Regions from separate parts of the Mesobacillus sp. QJM3NY_10 genome, predicted to be linked through region 3. Evidence: a T-box and tRNA genes for the amino acid it is inferred to sense, from the RefSeq annotation. Region 3 holds a T-box; the other regions hold tRNA genes.
The links. The T-box of region 3 lies ahead of argS (arginine--tRNA ligase). A T-box ahead of a tRNA ligase gene usually reads a tRNA of that ligase, here a tRNA-Arg.

Region 1: it encodes a tRNA-Arg, which carries the amino acid that the T-box ahead of argS (arginine--tRNA ligase) is inferred to sense. The anticodon was not compared.
Region 2: it encodes a tRNA-Arg, which carries the amino acid that the T-box ahead of argS (arginine--tRNA ligase) is inferred to sense. The anticodon was not compared.
Region 4: it encodes a tRNA-Arg, which carries the amino acid that the T-box ahead of argS (arginine--tRNA ligase) is inferred to sense. The anticodon was not compared.

Annotation. Positions count from the first base shown of each region.
Region 1 covers NZ_CM149675.1:3,542,523-3,544,726, reverse strand. The annotation lists gene rph (ribonuclease PH) at 1-56, shown strand, start outside; gene AC0VX7_RS17880 (XTP/dITP diphosphatase) at 70-675, shown strand; gene AC0VX7_RS17875 (metallophosphoesterase) at 668-1,192, shown strand; tRNA gene AC0VX7_RS17870 (tRNA-Arg) at 1,316-1,392, shown strand; gene ilvE (branched-chain-amino-acid transaminase) at 1,753-2,204, shown strand, end outside.
Region 2 covers NZ_CM149675.1:2,691,958-2,694,161, reverse strand. The annotation lists gene AC0VX7_RS13495 (phosphatase PAP2 family protein) at 1-347, opposite strand, end outside; tRNA gene AC0VX7_RS13490 (tRNA-Arg) at 1,230-1,303, opposite strand; gene AC0VX7_RS13485 (YitT family protein) at 1,423-2,204, opposite strand, start outside.
Region 3 covers NZ_CM149675.1:2,797,762-2,799,965, reverse strand. The annotation lists gene AC0VX7_RS14050 (hypothetical protein) at 1-292, shown strand, start outside; gene AC0VX7_RS14045 (GNAT family N-acetyltransferase) at 371-844, shown strand; T-box leader at 1,102-1,315, shown strand; gene argS (arginine--tRNA ligase) at 1,359-2,204, shown strand, end outside.
Region 4 covers NZ_CM149675.1:4,185,026-4,187,229, reverse strand. The annotation lists gene AC0VX7_RS21180 (HPr family phosphocarrier protein) at 1-46, shown strand, start outside; gene clpP (ATP-dependent Clp endopeptidase proteolytic subunit ClpP) at 142-747, opposite strand; tRNA gene AC0VX7_RS21170 (tRNA-Arg) at 1,089-1,160, shown strand; gene AC0VX7_RS21165 (hypothetical protein) at 1,359-2,204, shown strand, end outside.

The DNA of each region.
Region 1 (2,204 bases), 740 kb from region 3:
AGGAAGCACTAGGGGAAGAATTGACTGCCAAAATTGAGGGCGGAAAAAAGAGATAGGGGAGATCTCAAAATGGAATCAGTCATAATCGCGACAAAAAACATAGGAAAAGCTAAGGAATTCGAGAATCTTTTTTTGCCAAAAGGGTTAGCGGTAAAAACATTGCTCGATTATCCAGAAATTGAAGATGTAGAAGAAACAGGGACAACTTTTGAGGAGAACGCTATCTTAAAAGCTGAAACAATCGCTAATAATCTTGGAGTCAGAGTAATTGCAGATGATTCAGGACTCGAAATTGACGCATTGGAAGGCCGACCAGGTGTTTATTCGGCACGTTACGCAGGTTCTGAAAAAAACGATGAAAACAACATCGACAAAGTTCTTGAGGAACTTCAAGGTGTGCCAGAAAGTGAGCGCACCGCAAGATTTTGCTGTGCGCTCGCAATGGCAGAGCCAGGCAAGGAAACGGTGACGGTATTCGGGACATGTGAAGGAAGAATACTGAATGAACGCCGCGGTAGCAATGGTTTTGGCTATGATCCGATTTTCTTCGTAGAAACAGAAGGGAAAGCTATGGCAGAATTGGCCTCAGACGAAAAAAATAAAATCAGCCACCGGGCCAATGCGATCAGAAAACTGGATGACCTCCTGAAAAAGCGTGAAGATAGCCATGAGTAAGGTGCTGATTGTCAGTGACAGCCACGGATCAACAGAGGTACTTGAGGGAATTGAGAAGCTGCATGGGAATGATGTGGACTTGATGATCCACTGTGGTGATTCAGAGCTTTCTGAAAGCGATGCTGCTATTGTGAATTTCAGTTCGGTTAAAGGGAATTGCGACTTTTATGGCAATTTTCCTGATGATGAAACCCATGACGTAGATGGTGTGAAAATCTTTGTGACGCATGGGCATCTCTACTCAGTAAAGTCCACTCTCGTAAATTTATACTATAAGGCGAAAGAACTGCAAGCTGACATCGTATGCTTTGGACATTCACATTTGCTAGGAGCAGAAATGGTCGATGATGTACTGTTCATCAATCCGGGAAGCATCAGGCTGCCACGGGGCAGGACTGAAAAGAGCTATGCCATCCTTGAGCTGGAAAACGACAAAGCTATATTGCGGATCTATGACTATGGCAATGGAGAGTTGCCTGAGTTAAGGCAGGAGTTTTCACTTCACAAAACGAGTTGAAACTACTATAATGATTTTCTGAGGGGAATCAGCAGGTTTCCCTCAGAAAAAAAGTTATGATTTTGTTATTGACATTTAGTTGTTTGGCTAATATAATAAATCTTGTCTTTAAAAAACAACCAAGTCCCAGTAGCTCAGTTGGATAGAGCATACGCCTTCTAAGCGTACGGTCGGGAGTTCGAATCTCTCCTGGGACGCCATTTAAACTACATACTTTAACTCACCTTTTTGAAAGGTGAGTTTTTTTTATGTCCTCTCGTTCCTAACCGCTAGGAAGCTGAAGTCCAATAAAAAAATTTTATTTTTTACAAATGTGAATATATCAACAATGTAAGCGGATACAAATTAACTAACTAATCTAAATTATCAAATAATTTAGAAAAAGGGTGTTGACGAGTGTGAAAATTGGGCGTAAGATAATCCTCAAATAAAAAAAACAAGTTGAATGCATCTAAAGTGAACCAGGGTTTTATATTAATTTTTTGATAATGTAAAACTGTATTTTTTTAACCTGTTAATTTAATAATTTAAAGCGTCTATTTGTTAAAGGAGTGTTTATTGTGCCCGATCAGTGGATCTACTTAAACGGTGAATTTGTCACCAAGGAAAATGCTAAGGTTTCGGTATATGATCATGGATTTCTATACGGAGACGGTATTTTTGAAGGGATACGGGTATACAGCGGCAATATTTTCAGGATGGAAGAACATATGGACCGACTTTACCGGTCAGCTAAGTCCATCATGCTGAACATGCCACACTCTAAGGAGGAGTTCACCGGCCTGGTTGTTGAAACAGTGGAACGGAATCAACTCAGAGATGCTTATATCCGCATTGTCGTTTCCAGAGGTGTCGGGGACTTGGGGCTGGATCCCTATAAGTGCCCGAAAGTGAATGTCGTCATCATTGTTGAACCGCTCTCTATCTTTCCAAGAGAATTGTATGAACGCGGACTGGAAATTGTCACTGTTGCGACCAGAAGAAATCGTCCGGATGTATTAAGTCCAAAAGT
Region 2 (2,204 bases), 110 kb from region 3:
AGGTCTATAAGGATTCCATCACCAACAAGGATTGGGCGTGGAACGGTTGTTTGGAAGAAGAAATAAATAACGAAACATACTAACTCGCCAATAACAATCATTGTCAATGTTTTTAAATAAACTCGAGTATCCTTATACCAAAAATAAACTAGATAACCTAATATGAACGCGTACCAAATGATATACGGTAAAATGAAGACAGGAAGGAAAGGGATTTTATCGTCAACATTGGTAGAAAGGATGACAGCCTCTCGTGGATTGTTATTCAAGATTTTATAAATTAAACCTAGTACTGGCATAACCAGCAAAAATAATAAATAGGGTAACTCTTTTATTTTGGTTTTCATGTTAATGCCCCTTTTGCTAAATTGCTTGTGGTGTATAAATACCACAAACCACAACTTTTAATCCCTAGTATTCATTAGATTGAGATAGTAATAGTAACCAATAGTGCTATTACCTATATAGACGCATTTAGCATGGGATTAGTTCCTACTTCCTAGTAAATACTCTTGTTTAGTGCTTAATTTTTAATAAACAAGGAACATAGCAAGATATAAATGGTCATTTGCTGTTGACACCATCATAAAAGAAGCTCTCAAATAAAAGAGTGAGAAATTAGAAGTTAGCCTAAGGAAGATACAATAGAATATTAAGGAACCGCGAGCGTATAGCTGTAATCTGGACAGCTTTGGGGTCATCAGTCGAAAAGCTGTCAAGAAAAAGGCGGAATCTTGACAGCTTTGGGACCATCAGGTGAAAAGCTGTCAATAAAAACTCGGAATCTTGACAGGTTCGAGGGCATGAGGCGAAAAGCTGTCAAGAAAAAGCCGGAATCTTGACAGGTTCGAGGGCAACAGGAGGAAAGCTGTCAAGAAAAGACCGGAATCTTGACAGGTTCGAGGTCAACAGGTGAAAAGCTGTCAATAAAAACTCGGAATCTTGACAGGTTCGAGGGCATGAGGCGAAAAGCTGTCAAGAAAAAGCCAGAATCTTGACAGGTTCGAGGGCATGAGGCGAAAAGCTGTCAAGAAAAAGCCGGAATCTTGACAGGTCGAGGTCATCAGTCGAAAAGCTGTCAAGAAAAAGGTGGAATCTTGACAGGGCAGCAAGAGAATAAGGTATCACAGTCATACACGGGAACAAATACTGAATTACGGGGAATGTTCGTTCGATTGGAGATAGGTATATCAATAAAAAAAACCTTGATTAAAAATCAAGGTTTTAAGCGTCCCAGAAGAGATTCGAACTCCCGACCTACAGTTTAGGAAACTGTTGCTCTATCCTACTGAGCTACTGGGACATGATAAGAAATATACTTTATTGCAGCGACTCAATTATTATAAGATGAAACTCTAAAAATTTCAAGATAAATTTTCCTCTAATTTCAGAAAGCATCCAAGAAGCTGATTACTCAGCTTCTTAATGCTGTTTTCGATGAAAAAGGCCCATGACCTCCAGGGTTTCGGTTATATTCACAAATGCCTCAGGATCAATTTCCTCTATAAGTGTTTTAACTTCGGTGAGCTCATATCGGGAAATGACGGTGATGATGACATTACTTTTCTCGTTTGAGTATCCGCCAACAGAGTCTATTACTGTTACCCCACGATATACATTTTTTAATAAATGCTGCTTTACTTCTTCACCTTTTCTGGTAATGATCATCAACGTTAGCTTAACATGATGTGTATGAATTTTATCGATCACTTTCCCCAGAACAAAGATGGAAACAAGTGTATTCAACGCAGCGTCCCAGCTAAACAAAAAGCCTGATAACAAAATAACGACTGAGTTCATCGCAAATAAAAGTGTTCCCATAGGAAAGTCTTTGCGTCTTGCCAAAAGCATCCCAATTATATCGAAGCCCCCTGATGAACCAGAGGAACGGAATATAATCCCTATACCTAATCCAACAATCGCCCCGCCAAATATAGAGGAAAGTATCGCATCTTCAGCAAGTTTAAACACTGGAATAGCATAAAGAGAGATAGAAATTGTAATGACGGAAAGTATTGTATATAAAATAAATTTACGTCCCAGTTTCAAATAGCCTAAGACTAATAGGGGGAAGTTCAAAAGGAAATTGTAAATACCAGTATTAATGGATGTTAGCATTGACAATATGATGGAAAGCCCGCTGATCCCGCTGCTCATGATTCCGTGGGGGATTAGGAAAAGATTAAATGCAAATGAAACAATGA
Region 3 (2,204 bases):
ACATGATGAGCAGCTTTATGTTACCCATGGCTACGGAAGTCTCCCATATCCTGTTGGATTAAGACCAGTAGAGTTAATAGGTGATAAAGAAAAATATGTATGGGAGCAAGGGGTACCGCAACAGTTTAAAGATTATATCGAAAAAATCAAATCAACCGGAGTTTGGAAGCAGAGCAAGGGTGGCGGTTCATCTTATACATTCGAATCCACCGATGGTTCAGAAACAGTTGAAATATCATTAAAAGGTAAAGAAATAACCTACCAATATTTATATCCGAACAGAGAGGAGTAAAAAGCTTTTACAGGAGAAAAAGGATTTCATGATAAATGGCCGAATTCTTATATATATCTTGAAAAAAGGGGAATCTCTGTGATTGATTTAGTGCGAGTGAAACAAGAGGATGAAGCAATTCTCCACAATTTAATTCGATTTTATATTTATGAATTTACCGTCTTTCAGGAAATCAGACTTGAAGAGAATGGAAGTTTTGCACCGTTTGATTTGAAGCCGTATTGGTCTGAAGCTGATTTACACGCTTATTTTATAGTCCACAATGGGGAGCTGGCAGGTTTTGCAATGGTGGAAAGCGGAGACCCAAATGTCATCCTAGAGTTTTTTATCATGAGGAAATTTTACCGGAGAGGATTCGGCAAAATTGTTGCATTTAAGCTGTTTGATCAATTCCCTGGAAAATGGAGTATCACACAGGTAGAGAAAAATGAACCCGCAAGGAACTTCTGGCGGAAAGTGATAGGCGATTATACCAGCGGTAACTATATTGAAACGTTTGATGATTTCAATCGATCCATCCAAGAATTCAACACAGGATTAAAAGTTAAATAGTTTTATCTAAACGCTGTTTTCGTAAAGAGTGTTGTTAAAATCCTAAAGCCGATTTTAACGTCATATATACCTGTTTTGCAGGTCGGTATAGAGTTTGCATGCTCTTTTCTCATAAGAAGCGTCAACTTTACGAAGGAATATAGGTCATTCACTCCAATTTTGTATTCAATAGCAACAAAGTTTGAGAAAAGAGCCTTTCTAAATAACTAAAATAATGATTGCAAAATGACATAGCAGTTGTTTATAATGGTAAAAATATCTAATCGATGATGAAGAGAGTAATTATTCTTTGTTTGCTTCAGCGAGCCAGGGACGGTGGAAGCCTGGTGCATCAGAGTAATGAAGCGCACTTTTGAGATGCTTGCCTGAATGGAAGTAGGGTCGGCCGGGAATTTCCCGTTATCAATGAAAGAAGGTTCCTTAGTGTGGAACAATTTGAGTGGTACCGCGGGATAAACTCTCGTCTCTTATATAGAGGCGGGAGTTTTTTGTATTTTATAAAGGGGGATTTCTAATGGAATATGTAAAACTGTATTCAGAATTGCTTGCTGCCGAGATAGATGGGCTTCTTACTTGTAATGAAATAGAGAGGTTAATTGAGAAACCGAAATTTTTGCACCAGGGGGACTTGGCTTTTCCATGTTTCCAACTTGCGAAAACGATACGAAAGCCACCAGCTGAAATAGCCAAAGATCTAAGTTCACGATTGCAAAGCCATGTCGATGGGTCATTCAATCGGTTCGAAGCAGTTGGCGGATATATAAATGCGTTCTTAAATAAGGCAAATGTCGCCAAAGAACTTTTAAACGAAATACGAAAAAAAAAGAATCATTATGGTGACCTTAACCTTGGTGAAAGTCAGACTGTAACAATTGACCTTTCATCGCCCAATATCGCCAAACCATTTTCCATGGGCCATCTGCGGTCAACCGTTATAGGGAATTCCCTTACACTTATCTATGAAAAATGTGGATACCGAACAGTGAAAATCAATCATCTAGGAGACTGGGGAACTCAGTTTGGCAAACTCATCACGGCATATAAGCTTTGGGGCACTGAGGAAAAAGTGAAGGCTGAACCGATACAGGAGCTGCTTGCACTGTATATAAAATTTCATGAAGCCGCTGAAAGCCAGCCACAGCTTGAACAAGAGGGCCGCGACTGGTTCAGACGCTTGGAAAATGGGGATGCTGAAGCACTCGAGCTTTGGAAATGGTTCAAGGATGAATCATTGAAGGAATTTAAAAAGATATACGACCTTATGGGAATTGAGTTTGATTCATTTGCTGGAGAGGCTTTTTATAATGATAAAATGGAACCAATCGTGAAAATGTTAAGGGAAAAGGGACTGCTTGAAGAA
Region 4 (2,204 bases), 1.4 Mb from region 3:
AGAAGCAGTGGAAAAGCTAGCTGAATATATCCAGAAAGAGAACTAAATTTTTGAAATAAGAATTCCGGGCAACTAACCAGGTTTCTGAAAGGAACCGCAAAAAAACTCGCTCCCGATAGAGAGCGAGTTTTTAATTCGGCTTTATTTGTCCTTCTTTTCTTCAAGAACGTTGCGAGTGATGATCTGGTCAACAAGACCATATTCCTTGGCGCGCTCAGCTGTCATGAAGTTGTCACGGTCAGTATCTTTCGCAATGACTTCAAGCGGCTGGCCAGTGCGCTCAGAAAGGATTGTATTCAGCTTTTCACGAAGGAAAAGAATACGCTTCGCAGCGATTTCAATTTCTGTCGCCTGTCCCTGAGCACCGCCGAGTGGCTGGTGAATCATGACTTCTGCGTTCGGAAGTGCGTAACGCTTGCCTTTTGTTCCGGCAGCGAGAAGGAATGCACCCATAGAAGCAGCCATACCGATACAGATTGTTTGAACATTTGGTCTGATGAACTGCATAGTATCGTAGATTGCCATGCCGGCAGTGATGCTGCCGCCCGGGCTATTGATGTAGATGGAGATGTCTTTTTCCGGATTTTCAGCTTCCAGGAAAAGCAACTGAGCTACGATTGAGTTGGCAACATTGTCATCAATTCCGCTTCCCAGCATAATGATGCGATCCTTTAAAAGGCGGGAATAAATGTCATATGCCCTTTCGCCCCGATTCGTTTGTTCAATAACTGTAGGAATCAAGTTCATGTTTGTTTTCCTCCTTTAACGTAAAGATCATTTACTGCCCTTGAAAAAGCAGTCACTGCCTTTTATAAGGCAAATTGCAGGCTGGCATAAACTGGTTCGCTTGCCAGAACACCTATGTAGTTTTATGATACACGCATGGTCAATAAAGGTCAAACGAATCGCTTGATTAGCCTGCAGAAACTGTTCGACAATAATGTATATTCCAATTTACTGTACCGTATCCATCTTACCCAAGAATGTCTTTTTTAAACAAGAGCAACGCCTGACATTCCAAAAAATCCTCCTTGCAAAGGAACCGAACTTACCCTATAATAGGTAAGCGTAACGCTAACTTGAAACATGCCCTCGTGGTGCAACGGATAGCACGTAAGATTCCGGTTCTTGAGATGTGGGTTCGATTCCTGCCGAGGGCGTCATTAAAATCCCGCTGAGCTTTTATAAGCTCGGCGGGATTTTTTTATTTTCAACACCTATAAATATGTGAATTTTCCTATTACTTTCAAATTAGTGTATACGACTAGGAGCATTCACCTAAACAAGCATCCCCTCCCTTTCATAGAGTAATAGAGAGGTGCATAAAAACCTCTAAAATTTTTGAAAGGAAGATGTAAATGCCACATTTTAATTTATTGCAGCAATTTCCGGAAGGCTGCTTTGAGCCGGTAACCATTGATGGCTTTGTTGTGACATTGGTTGATGTTGAGCGTTTTGGGAGTGGCTACAGGTGGATTTACCGCGTGGATAATGTGGGAGATGATACGTCCGCTCTAAGCAACTGGGTATTAGGAATTGATTTGCCTTGTCTGGACTTTATAACTGATCCTGTTGCAAGCGAAGTTTGGGAGACAGATGTCGATCCAATCCCAACCGAACTGGTTCCTGTTGATTTCGAAAGTCCGGGACAAACACCTCAAGATGGATGTCCTGAAGGTGTATGTGGTCCAGAAGGTACTCGTATAGAGGGCTTAGCCTTTATTCCAGACCAAGAGGTACTAGGTGAATTGCAGCCCGGCTTCTCCCAATTTTTTGGTTTCACTTTTAACCAGCCACCGACTGCAACAATTGCATGTGCGTCAATATCTGCTGGTGGGGAAACAGTTTGCGACGAAATTTGCGTACCAGACTGCATCGTGTGTCCAAATGCTTGTGAATGTCCAGAAACAACTGATACGTTTAACTGCACGTTCACTTTCCCACCTGATTGCTTTACGCTGCCAGAGGGTGTGACAACCGACGACGTTTTGAGCGGTTTCTGTATTGGTGAAGAAGTAATTAGTGCACCTGTAGCTTGTGAGGGTGTTGCGGAGGTATTCGTCTGCGGACAGACTCTGATTTGCTGCTGCGATGTGCTGCAATGGACTCGTACTGTGCCATTCCAGGTCCAACTGAATCTGCCTAAGGAAGGCGAATGCGGCGGACCAGTTTATGAGTGCTGCTATCAAGAGGTAACTGTAACT